DNA from 4 places in the Enterovirga sp. GCM10030262 genome. Region 3 is predicted to be linked to each of the others. Evidence: predicted binding sites of a transcription regulator. Region 3 holds the regulator's gene; each other region holds the start of a gene.
The links. The regulator LexA, encoded in region 3, represses DNA repair genes until DNA is damaged. The targets are predictions, from matches to a motif close to TGTTCNNNNTGTGTTCNG.

Region 1 (3,070 bases), 160 kb from region 3:
TGGGCAAGGTCTCGATGCTCTTGCCGCCGGTATCGACCTTCAATGCCTCGAACCGCTTGGCCTGGGTCAGCACCTGGCTTTCGAGGCTGCCGACGAAATCATTATAGGCGCCGGTCGCGAGATTGAGGTTGCGGCCCAATTTGGCGACATGGGCGCCCATCGTCGACAGGCGGCGGTAGAGTTCCTTGCCGACCTCGGCGACCTCCTTGGCCTGGGCGGCCAGCGTTTCCTGCCGCCACATGCCGGCCATCACCTTGGCGAGCGCCAGCATGTTGATGGTCGACGCGATGATGACGCCGTTGCGATAGGCCGTCTCGATCAGGTCCGGCGCGCGCTCGGCGGCGGCGGAGAGGAAATGCTCGCCGGGGATGAACATGATGACGAAATCGGGCGACAGGTCGAACTGACGCCAATAGCCCTTGCGGCCGAGATCGCTGGCATAGGTCTTCATCGCGGCGGCATGCTGCCCCAGCAATTGCGCGCGGACGGTGTCGTCCTCCTCGTCGAACGCCTGCTCGAAATGAACGAGCGGGCATTTGACGTCGATGACGATGCAGCGGCCGCCGGGCAGGTTGATGACGCAATCGGGCCGAAGCTGGCGTTCGCCGTCGCTGACCGAGCTTTGCAGGCCGAAATCGATATTCTCGGCGAGGCCGGCCGATTCGAGGATGGTCCGGAGCTGCTCCTCGCCCCAGCGCCCCCGGGCCTTGGGGCTGGAGCGCATCACGTTGGCGAGGCGCTGGGTCTCGCGCCGCACATCGGCATTGCCCTGGGTGAGCTGGGCGACGGCCGTCTTCAGCTCGCCATAGCTTCCGACCCGCTCCTTCTCGACCTGCGCCAGATTATCCTCGTACCGCTTCAGCGTCGTCTCGACGGGCTGGAGCAAGGCCTTCAATTTCTCCTCGCTCTTCTCGCCGGCCTGGTTGAAGCGGGCGTCGGCGCGTTCGAGGAAATGCTTTTGCGCCTCGCCGAGCAATTTCGCGCCGACCTCGCTGAACTGGGCGGAAAGGGCGTCCTTGGCCTCCATCAATTCCTTCATCCGCGCGTCGAAATTGCGGCTGTCGGCCTTCATTTCCGCATTCTCGCGGAGCGCCTCGTCGCGCTCGCCGCGAAGCGCGTCGACCTGGGACTGGAGCAGCGGCACCTGCTTCGCCCGCTCCTCGGCCGCGGCGAGATCGGCGATCGCCTGGCGGAAATCGTTGAGCCGCGCGTCGCGCTCGGCGCGAAAGGCGGCCGCCTGGCGGTTGCCGACATACCAGCCCGCGCCAAGGCCCAGGAGGAGCGCCACCACGGCGAAGAGCATCGGATCCATCAGTAAAACCCCGGCTTGGAACGAATAGCGAACCTAGAGCAGGTGGCCCCGGGGCTCAAGAGCGATCGGGAACGACGGGGCGAAAAGCCCGTTCGCTTCCCGAAACGGAGGATAATTCCATGTCCATCGCCAAGATGATCGCCGCCCACCCGCAGGTCGCCGGCAAGCTCAACGAACCGCTGGCGCTGGCGGTGCGGCACGCCATGTTCTGCTCGGCGATCTGCACGTCCTGCGCCGACGCCTGCTCGGCCGAGAAGATGGACATGCGCCAGTGCATCCGCACCTGCATGGACTGCGCCGACATATGCGACGCCACCTTCAAGGTCGCGACGCGGAGGACGGGCAATAACGAATTGCTGATGGAGGAGATGCTGACGCTGTGCATCACCGCCTGCGACATCTGCGCCGAGGAATGCGCGCGCCACGACAACGACCATTGCCGCCGCTGCGCCGAAATGTGCCGCGAATGCGCGCGCGACTGCCGCGCCGCGCTCGAGACGTTCTGATGGAGTTGCAGAGCAGCGAGACCGTCGATCTGGCCGTCCAGCTCGGCGCATCGATGCTGCTGGTTATCATCTGCTCGGCTATCCACGGCATCGGTCTGGTTGGCGCCACTCGCCTTCTCAACCTGCGGGAAGACCGGCTGAAGGAGCATGATTTGGATTTTTCCGCGTTGCTGTTGATGTGTGGAATGGCGGTGTGCCTGTTCCTTCTGCACATGGTGGAAATAACGGTCTTCGCGTTTTTCTATCTTCTGGTCGGCGCCATAGGATCGCTGGAAGAGGCGATCCACTATTCCGCCGCGGCCTACGCCACGCTCGGCGGCACCGCCGAATATTTTCCCGACGACTGGGCGCTGATGGGCTCGATCGAGGCGGTCATCGGTTTCCTGCTGCTGGGCTGGTCGACTGCCTTCATCGTGCGCAACGTCAACCGGCTGCGCGAAAGCTGAGCCGTCGCAACCCCTCGCCGTCCGATGCATTGTAACTGCATGACCCAGCGAACCTCCCGCTTGCTATCGGCTTCGATCACCCTTGCCGTCATGGCGTCACTCACCGGTTGCGGGGGTGATTCCCCCGAAGACGCCGGTCAGGCCGAGCCGGAAATGCTGGTGCCCGAGGCGGAGGCGCCCATCCCGCCGGCGCCCGAGCCTAGCGAACCGGATGAAGCCTTCGCCGGCAAAGCGGAGGATGGCGCCGCTTTCCCCCCGCCGGGCGCCTTCCGCTTCGTCGGCTTCTGGGCGGCGGAGGCCGACATGTGCGAGACCCAGGCCTGGCGGTTCACCCGGGAAGTGATGGAGACGCCGGCGGGGTCGGTCTGCAAGTTCGTCAACACGACTCCGGTCGATGGCGGCTATGACATCTCCGCCCGCTGCACCGCCGAGGGCCCGCCGGTCGACGACATGCTGAAGATACGCTTCGCCGAATCGGCGCAGGCCATGCTGTTCGAATCGGAGAGCGTGGCCGACGCGGGCCTTTTCCATTGCGGGCCGCTGAACCGAGCGCTCTAGCCTCTCATCATCCCGGCGAAGGCCGGGATCCCAGCACAAGAAGCAGCCGGTGCCTTTTCCGGCCTGAGATCCCAGCCTTCGCTGGGATGACAACGGGCTTAAGCGGCGCGCTTGGCCAATTCTTTCCGGGACTTGGCGAGCTTCTTCAAGACCATGTCTCGCTTCAGCCGGGAGAGATGATCGATGAAGAGAATGCCCTCCAGATGGTCCATCTCGTGCTGCAGGCAGATGCCGAGCAGGCCGTCCAG
Region 2 (3,070 bases), 210 kb from region 3:
CGATTTCTCGACGATGCCGGCCTTGACGCCGAGATCGAGTATCTCGCCCATCTTCGAGATGCCCTGGCCGTACATGATGTCGAACTCGACCTGCTTGAACGGCGGCGCGACCTTGTTCTTGACGACCTTCACCCGGGTGGTGTTGCCAACGATGTCGTCGCGGTCCTTGATCTGGCCGGTGCGGCGGATGTCGAGGCGCACGGACGCGTAGAATTTAAGCGCGTTGCCGCCGGTCGTCGTCTCCGGATTGCCGTACATGACGCCGATCTTCATGCGCAGCTGGTTGATGAAGATGACGATGCACTTGGACTTGGAAATGGAGCCGGTGAGCTTCCGCAGCGACTGGCTCATCAGCCTGGCCTGGAGGCCCACATGGCTGTCACCCATCTCGCCCTCGATCTCGGCACGGGGAACGAGCGCGGCGACCGAATCGACCACCAGCACGTCGATCGCGTTGGAGCGGACCAGGGTGTCGGTGATTTCGAGCGCCTGCTCGCCGGTGTCGGGCTGCGAGACGATCAGTTCGTCGACGTCGACCCCCAATTTGCGGGCATAGACCGGATCGAGCGCATGTTCGGCGTCGACGAACGCGGCCGTGCCGCCCATCTTCTGCGCCTCGGCGATAACGTGGAGGGCGAGCGTCGTTTTGCCCGAGCTTTCCGGCCCGTAGACCTCGATGACGCGGCCGCGCGGCAGGCCGCCGATGCCGAGCGCGATGTCGAGCCCGAGCGAGCCCGTCGAGATCGCCTCCATCTTCACCGCCTCGCGCGAGCCCAGCTTCATCGCCGAGCCCTTGCCGAAGGCGCGGTCGATCTGCGCCAGGGCGGCGTCGAGGGCTTTCTGCTTGTCCATATCTGAAGAATTCCTGTCGGAAACGACTTTCAGCGATGCCACCATGGCCAGGCCTCCCTATTGCGTGCGCGCCACCCATTCAACGCCGAAGCCATGTACGTCATTTGTTCCGGCGGAACAAGTGGGAAACAACGGAGTGTCCGATCGTTGCTCGGCGACGACGGAAGGAACAAAGCGTCACCCGCGAGACGGCGCGGAACTCTGCGCCCTCAGCGCCCGCACGCCGCGGTAAGGGCCGGGTCGATGGCGTCGATCGTATAGGGCTTGGCCAGCACCGGCACCGCGGCATGTTCGGCCGGCGGCTGCTCGATATGGCCGCCGGTGGCGAGGATGAAGGGAAGGCCCTGCCGCGCCAGCCTGTCGGCCACCGGCCAGACCTTCTCGCCATTCTTCAGATGCACGTCGATGATCGCGCAGTCGAAGCCGCCTTCCTCGATGCGGGTGAGAGCGTCGAGGACGGTCTCGGCGGTGCCGACGACGCGGTGCCCGAGCGAATCGAGAAAGTCCTCGAGCATCATCGCGATGAGCGGTTCGTCTTCGATGATGAGGATGTTGCGGCTGAAGGTCACGCCCCGAGATTTAGAGCTTGTTCGTTCAAAATCAAAAAGATTATTTCGCCCGCAGCGCATCCCGGGCGGCTTCGGCGAGCTTGCGGACGGAGAAGGGCTTGGCCAGGAAGGCGACGTTTTCGAGGTCGATCGACTTGCGCAGCTGCTCCTCGGCATAGCCGGAGATGAACAGGATCGGCAGGTCGGGATGGGTCTTGCGGGCTTCGCGGACCGTGGTCGGACCGTCCATCGTCGGCATGACGACGTCGGAGACCATCAGGTCGACGCCGCCCTCGCGCGCCAATATCTCCAGCGCCGCCTCGCCATTCTCCGCGGTCAGCACTTTATAGCCGTGGCGGGTGAGCGCGCGCTCCGCCACCGCCCGCACCATCGCCTCGTCCTCGACCAGCAGGATGGTGCCGGTGCCCCACAGCTCGCCTTGCGGCTCGGGCGCCTTCTCCCGCGCCGCCGCCTGCTTGCCCTCGGTCCGATGGACGGGAAGGTAGATGCTGAAGGCGGTCCCCTCGCCCTCCACCGATTCGGCGAAGATGAAGCCGCCCGATTGCTTGACGATGCCGTAGACGGTGGAGAGGCCGAGGCCGGTCCCCTTGCCCACTTCCTTGGTGGTGAAGAAGGGCTCGAAAATCTTGCCGAGCATGTTGTGCGGAATGCCGGTGCCGGTGTCCGACACCTTGAGCGCGGTATATTCGCCCAAAGGCAGGATATCGCTGCCGATCTTGCGGACGTCCTCGGTCGAGACGGCGAACGTCTGGAGGGTGAGCGTGCCGGTGCCGTCGCCTTTGCCCTGCATCGCGTCGCGGGCGTTGACGGCGAGGTTGACGATGACCTGCTCAAGCTGGCCGGGATCGGCGCGGACGGCGCCCAAGTTGCGGCCGTGCTTGACCTGGAGCTTCACCGTCTCGCCGAGCAGGCGCTTCAGGAGGTTGGAGACTTCGGAGATGACGTCGGGGAGCTGGAGCACCTGCGGGCGCAATGTCTGCTGACGCGAGAAAGCGAGCAACTGACGCGTCAGGCCGGCGGCGCGGTTCGAATTGCTGCGGATCTGCTGGATGTCGTCATAGTCGCTGTCGCCGGGCGTGTGGCGCATCAGCATGAGATCGCAATAGCCGAGGATGGCGGTGAGGATATTGTTGAAATCGTGGGCGACGCCGCCGGCGAGCTGGCCCACCGCCTGCATCTTGGTCGCCTGCGCGACCTGGCGCTTCAGGCGGTCGGCCTCGCTATTGTCCTTGAGCGACAGGATGACCGCCGCCTCGCCGAGGCCGCGGGCGCCGGCGAGGGTGAGCGCGATCGGCTCTTCGGGGTTCGACCTCAGCCGCACCGCCATGTCGCTCGACGTCGTCGGGCCGCGCGCGAAGCGGCGCACCGAATCCGATACCGCCGCCTTGTCCTCGTCGACGACGAGGTCGCCGGGATAGAGCGGGCGCGCGTTGGCGGCGAGGCCCGCGGCCTTCCTGAACGCCTTGTTCAGATAGACGAAGCGGCCGTCGACATTGGCGAGGGCCAGGCCCAGCGGCAGGAAATCGAGCAGGGCGTTGACGCTGGCGCTCTCCTCCCCGCCAAGCTTGCCGAAACGGCCGGCGGGATCGTCGAGGAGAAGGAACAATGTCAGCGGGTCGCGGCCGTCGGAGACCGGAATCTGAACGATG
Region 3 (3,070 bases):
TCAGTCTGCCGCGCGCCGCTGCTAAGTCCCGCATTATGATCCTCGTCGTCGACAATTATGACAGCTTCACATGGAACATCGTCCACTATCTCCGCGAGCTCGGAGCGGCGGTCGAGGTGGCGCGAAACGACGAATTGAGCGCGGCGGACGCGCTGGCGAGCGAGGCTGAGGCATTCCTGATCTCGCCGGGGCCGGGGACTCCCGAAGAAGCGGGAATCTCGCTCGAGCTGGTCGCCGCTTGCGCCCGCGCGCGGCGGCCGCTGCTGGGCGTCTGCCTGGGTCATCAGGCGATCGCACGCCACTTCGGCGGCCATGTCGTGCGGGCAGAGCGGCCGATGCACGGCAAGACCTGTTCGGTCGAGCATGACGGGAGCGGTATCTTCGCGGATCTCCCCTCCCCCTTTACCGCCACCCGCTACCATTCGCTGACGGTGGCGACCCAGGGATTGCCGGAATGCCTCGCGGTGAACGCCACCGCCGGGGACGCGACCGTGCAAGGGCTGCGTCATCGCGACCTGCCGATCCATGGCGTGCAGTTCCATCCCGAAAGCGTGGCCAGCGAATGGGGACACAGGCTCTTTGAAAACTTCCTGCGATTGGCGCCACGGGAGGTCTATTGACACGCCTCGCGCTGTTCCTTACACGTTCCGCATACGTTCCCGAGGGGCCCGAACATGCTGACGCGCAAGCAACATGAGCTTCTTTGCTTCATCCACGACCGTCTCGGCGAGACCGGGGTGTCCCCATCCTTCGAGGAGATGAAGGATGCGCTGGACCTGAAATCCAAGTCCGGCGTGCACCGGCTGATCTCGGCGCTGGAGGAACGCGGCTTCATCCGCCGGCTGCCCAACCGGGCGCGGGCGCTGGAAGTGCTCAGGATGCCGGACAAGGGCGGCAACGTCGTTCCCTTGAAGGCTCCCGCTTTGCCCGCCGCGGCCAACGACATCGTCGAGCTCCCGCTGCACGGACGGATCGCCGCCGGCACGCCGATCGAGGCGCTGCAGGGCAATGAGAGCCTGGCCGTTCCGGCCGCGCTGCTCGGACCGGGCGAGCATTATGCGCTGGAGGTCTCCGGCGATTCGATGGTCGAGGAGGGCATTCTCGACGGCGATTACGCCCTCATCCGCAAGACCGACACGGCCCGTGACGGCGAGATCGTCGTGGCCCTGATCGACAACGCCGAAGCGACCTTGAAGACCTTTCGCCGCGAAGGCCAGATGATCCGCCTCGATCCGGCCAACCGCCAATATGACCCCCAGCGCTACCGGCCCGAGCAGGTGGTGGTGCAGGGCAGGTTGTCGGGGCTGCTCCGGCGTTATTGAAGTTTCCGCATCGAGGAGTAGCCGGATGGCGCGGTTGAATTATGTGGAGTTGCCGGCGAGCGACGTCGGCGCGGCCAAGGCGTTTTACGAAGCCGCGTTCGGCTGGGCGCTGACGGAGTTCGGCCCGACCTACGCCGCGACGATGACCGGCGATACCGATATCGGCCTTCAGGGCGATGCGGTCGAGGCGAGCAAGGCGCCGCTGGCGGTCATCGAGGTCGAGGATCTGGAGGCGGCGCTGGCGGCGGTCAGCAAAGCCGGCGGCGTCGTGGTTCGTCCAATCTTCGCCTTTCCGGGCGGACGGCGCTTCCATTTCCTCGACCCCAACGGCAACGAACTCGCCGCGGTCAAGGGCGACTGACCGGACAACGCCCGCGCATCCCGCGCTCTTTCAGAGGATCGGCCGATGCAGATAACGGCCGAATCAGGCCCTGTCCGCCGCGCCGCGCCCCGAGTCCGTAGCGTCCGCCGCCCTTCGTGGACGATCTCCGATTTTGTTGGTAGGTTGCATGCCCGGTTTGTTCGCGGAAAGGGGATCATCATGGTCGCGGGAATGCCGCCTTCCCACTTCCCCTGAAACCGCCTGGAGCCGGAGGCCGGCGACCGATTTGGAGGATGACCCTTCAAAGCCGGTCCTGAGCAAGAGTGAAGCCTGGGAGGAGTGCGCACCATGTCGATACTAGCCACCGCTATTTTCTCGCTGCTGAGTTCCACATCGCCGGGCGTCCCCGTCGATGTCGGCCGCTTCCACCCGGCGGACTTCCCCAACCTCATCAAGCTGGAGCGCACTTTGCCTCATGCGGAGATGACGAGCCGCGTCGAAAAAATCTTCGCCGACCGTCGCTGTTCGATCGACGGGCAGAGCAAGCTCCGGTTCAACATCACCGTGCCTTATGCAATCCTGATGGAAGCCGGAGGCACGGCGAAACGAGTCGTCGTCGGAGAGGTCGACTGCGCCCCGCTGGAGACGCTGGTCGGGCAGGTCGTCGTCGCCAGGGCCGCGAGGGGCGATTTCAAGCTGCAGCACAGCGAAGGCGATCGCTGGTATGTGAGTGATCTCCATTTCGGCCTGGGCGAACCCGAGCTGGCCGCGGCGGTCGAAGATCCAAACCAGGTCACCTGCAAAAGGGGCGAACCCCAGCTCGGGAGCCGCCTCAGATATACCAGGATGTGCAAGACGGCGGCGGAATGGCAGGCCTATAATAATGACCGGCAGCAGCTCCGCAGGGACATCGGCAACAACGCCGCGTGTCTGGGGAACCCGTCCTGCACCAGCGACTAGCGCGGTCGGCGGCGGTCAGTCGCCAACTCTCGCGACGACTGCCCTCCAAGTGAGAGCGGCCCGGCCGAGGGACAGCGCCGCTGGCGGTGATCGGCCGCACCCCGCGTTCGAGCGGTCTCTCGGCGCTTTGTGGACGATCCATGGAATTGCTGATAGGCTGAACCCCGATTGACGCGCGACGGGGGGTTCAGGCTCGCAGCCATGTCTTTCCTTTCGACGAAGCCGCCTGAATGTTCGGGTCCCGACGAGGTCGATTACAAAGATGATCGACGCCGGAAAGGTTGAAGTAAGGGAGGAAAGTTCATCATGTCGATACTGGCAACCGCTATTTTCTCGCTGCTGAGTTCCACGTCGCCGGGCGTCCCCGTCGATGTCGGCCGCTTCGACCCGGCGGACTTTCCCAACCTCATCAAGCTGGAGCGCAGCTTGCCCCATGCCGAGATGACGACCCGCGTCGAAAAGATCT
Region 4 (3,070 bases), 1.1 Mb from region 3:
GCGCACATCGCCTGTTCGCCGCCGAACAGATGGGCGACGCCGGTAAGATCGAGGAACAGCCCATCCGTATCCGCAACCGCGGCGCGGGGCGTCCAGCGACGGGCGGCGAACAGTGCAAGCCGGGTCAGCAGCGCCGCATCCGCCTCCGGCTCGGCGTCGCGTATGTCGAGACCGGGAGTGGTCACCCTCGCCTGGGCGAGCGGCATGCCGGGCTCGATGCCGACCGCCAGCGCTTCGGGCGAAGCCGCGGCGATGACGATTCGCTGGCCGAGACGATGCGTGGTGACCATCGCCTGTTCGGCCCTTCCGCCGTTCTCCCGCCAGGCGGAGGATTCGCGAAACGCCACGGGCGCGGCTTCGGTGCGGCGGCCGAGCTCGCGCATCGGCGGGCGCCGATGCGCCGGGAGCGCATCGATCCCGGCCTGCCTTTCCTCGCGACGAGCCCAGCGCGCGCCGGGCCGCCAGCCGCCGCCGCGCGGACAGGAACATTCTTCGATGCGGGCACCGACTTTCGGATCCGCCGCGGGCTCGGGCCACGGCTCCGCGCGCGGGGACAGCTCAGGCGGCCGCGCGGCGGCCTTCGTCCCCTCGATCCGGCGCAGCCTGTCGGTGGGGAGGTTCGGCAGGTAGAGCGAGGCGACCCTCGGCATCATTACCCTCCATGATCCAGGTGAAAGGGGCGCCGCCGCGCTGGCGGGCGAGCTCGATTTTCCAGCGGGGACGACCGATGCCCTCCACCGGCAAGTCCCCCGAGGGCGCGCAGGCGATGCGCCAGCGGGTGACGGCGGCGGAAGGCGGGGCGAACGGGTCCTCCCCGGCCTTGCGCCAGCGCCGCAGCATCAGCGCCGTCGTGCCCCCCTCCTCGGCGGCGAGCTGGAGGCGGCGGGTGGAGGCCATGGCGGCGCGGCCGATCTCGCCCACCACCGCGGCGAGACCGCCGTGACGCAGCCCCTCCTCCATCACCGCCAGCACCTCCTCGTCGCTTCGGGCCTCGGCATAGAGGACACGATCCGGCGGAAGGCCGGCATGCATCAGGCCGGGAGCGAAAAGGTCGCGGCGGGCCAAGGTCCAAAGGACGGCGCCAGGCAATCGAGCGGCGATGCCGGCGACGAACAGGGTGGCGGCGGCGTCATCGGAAAGGCCGGGACGCGTCCCGACCATTTCATGCAGGGCGGCGGTCGCGAGGCCACCCCCCTCCAGCCGCCGATCGAGGGCGGCGACGCCGAAGGGGAGGCATTCCTTGCCCTTCACCGTCGCCGATTCGATCGCCCGCACCTCCGCGCGCAGGGCGGCCAGCCGTTCGGCTCGGGAGGAGGAAAGGATAGGCATGACGACTCCAGGGACTCATTTGTTCCTTTTATGTTCCTCTCATTCATCCAGAGTCAACATGGCGGAAGCAAAGAAGTTTTTTCCAAACCATCCTCCTTCGCCCAGGCCTTTCCTCGACTTCTCTCGCACCCGGGAGGTAGGGACACAGGACTCATCCGGGAATTTCATGACCTTTCTTCGCCGCTGCCTTCTCGCCCTTCTCATCCTCGCCGCCGCGCCGGCCGCCGCCGCCGGCGATGCCGACTGGCTCTATCGCGGCAGCGACATTCCCCGCGACGAGGCTTGGACGTTCGGAACCTTGCCCAACGGGCTGCGCTACGCGGTGCGGCGGAACGCGCTGCCCGACGAGCAGGTCTCGATCCGCCTCAGGATCGACGCCGGATCGCTCAACGAACGGGATGAGGAACGCGGCTGGGCGCATTTCGTCGAACATATGGCGTTTCGAGGTACCGAGAATTTCGGCGACGGCGAGGCGCGGCAGATCTGGCAGAAACTGGGCGCCAATTTCGGCAGCGACACCAACGCGTCGACCAGCCCCACCCAGACCGTCTATCAGCTTGACCTGCCCGGCGCCGACCGATCCGAAATCGACCTCAGCCTCGACGTCATCTCCGACATGGCCGACAGCGCTTTGTTCGACCCCGCTCTGGTCGAGGCCGAGCGGCGCGTGATCCTGGCGGAAAAGAGGCGCCGGCCGGAGCTCACCACCCGGATGATGGAGGCGAGCTGGCCGCTTTTCTACGCCGGCCTGAAGGTCGCCGAGCGCGATCCGATCGGCACCGACGCGACCCTGCGCGACGCCACCGCCGAGGGGCTGCGCGCCTTTTACGAACGCTGGTATCGGCCCGAGCGGGCCACCCTCATCATGGTGGGCGACGCTGATCCGCAGGCGATGGAGGCGATGATCGCCACCCATTTCGGCGATTGGCGGGGGACCGGTCCGGCGCCGCAGGAGCCCGATTACGGCGTCGTCGCGGACACCGACCGAACCGCCGCCACCCTTGCTTATCCCGGCGCGCCGCACAGCGCGACCCTGCTCTGGCTGAGGCCCTACGAGGCTCTGCCCAACACGATGGCGCGGGAGAAAGCCGATCTCGCCCGCTCGCTCGCTTCCCGAATCGTCAACCGCCGGCTCGATTCCAAGGCGCGCGGCCAGGCGGCCTTCATCAACGCCTCTCTCGGCGAGGCCAGGCCGACCCATATCGCCGACATGACCCAGCTTTCGATCACCGTCCGTGACGGCCGGTGGCGCGACGCGCTGGGCGAAGCCTTTGCGATCCTCAACGATGCGCTCCGCGCCCCGCCGAGCGCGGCGGAGATCGCGCGCGAGATCGAGAATCTGCGCACCGCCGCCACCTCGGCCGTCGAAGGGGCATCGACGATCCGCTCGCAGCAATGGGCGCAGCAGATGATCAACGCCATCGACGGCAACAGCATCGTCGCCAGCCCGGCGACGGCGCTCTCCGTCCTCGATGCGCTGGCGCCGCAAATGACGCCGGAGCTGATCGGCGCGGCGACCCGCGATCTGTTCGAGGGGGCCGGCCCCCGGATCATGCTCGCCGGCCCCGAATCCGTCCCGGTCCCGGCCGTCGAGGCGGCGCTGGCCGTGGCCGGGGACATCGCGCCGTCCGACCGGGTCGAAGGGCGGCTGGTCGATATGGACGACCTGCCGCCGCTCGGGGCTCCGGGCGAGGAGGTGTCCCGCCAGGCGATCGAGGATATGGGCGTCACCATTGTCCGC

Region 1: a site for LexA is predicted at 1,329-1,346, ahead of rmuC (DNA recombination protein RmuC). Genes of this name have one in related genera too.
Region 2: a site for LexA is predicted at 947-964, ahead of recA (recombinase RecA). Genes of this name have one in related genera too.
Region 4: a site for LexA is predicted at 1,350-1,367, ahead of ACFQRC_RS07450 (ImuA family protein). Genes of this name have one in related genera too.

Annotation. Positions count from the first base shown of each region.
Region 1 is NZ_JBHTDC010000001.1:318,187-321,256, forward strand. It holds gene rmuC (DNA recombination protein RmuC) at 1-1,312, opposite strand, end outside; gene ACFQRC_RS01490 (four-helix bundle copper-binding protein) at 1,432-1,818, shown strand; gene ACFQRC_RS01495 (hypothetical protein) at 1,818-2,264, shown strand; gene ACFQRC_RS01500 (hypothetical protein) at 2,304-2,822, shown strand; gene def (peptide deformylase) at 2,921-3,070, opposite strand, start outside.
Region 2 is NZ_JBHTDC010000001.1:261,851-264,920, forward strand. It holds gene recA (recombinase RecA) at 1-852, opposite strand, end outside; gene ACFQRC_RS01230 (response regulator) at 1,062-1,421, opposite strand; gene ACFQRC_RS01235 (response regulator) at 1,462-3,070, opposite strand, start outside.
Region 3 is NZ_JBHTDC010000001.1:473,676-476,745, forward strand. It holds gene ACFQRC_RS02315 (anthranilate synthase component II) at 36-620, shown strand; gene lexA (transcriptional repressor LexA) at 675-1,322, shown strand; gene ACFQRC_RS02325 (VOC family protein) at 1,348-1,683, shown strand; gene ACFQRC_RS02330 (hypothetical protein) at 1,993-2,604, shown strand; gene ACFQRC_RS02335 (hypothetical protein) at 2,911-3,070, shown strand, end outside.
Region 4 is NZ_JBHTDC010000001.1:1,542,044-1,545,113, reverse strand. It holds gene ACFQRC_RS07455 (DUF6504 family protein) at 1-650, opposite strand, end outside; gene ACFQRC_RS07450 (ImuA family protein) at 559-1,329, opposite strand; gene ACFQRC_RS07445 (M16 family metallopeptidase) at 1,496-3,070, shown strand, end outside.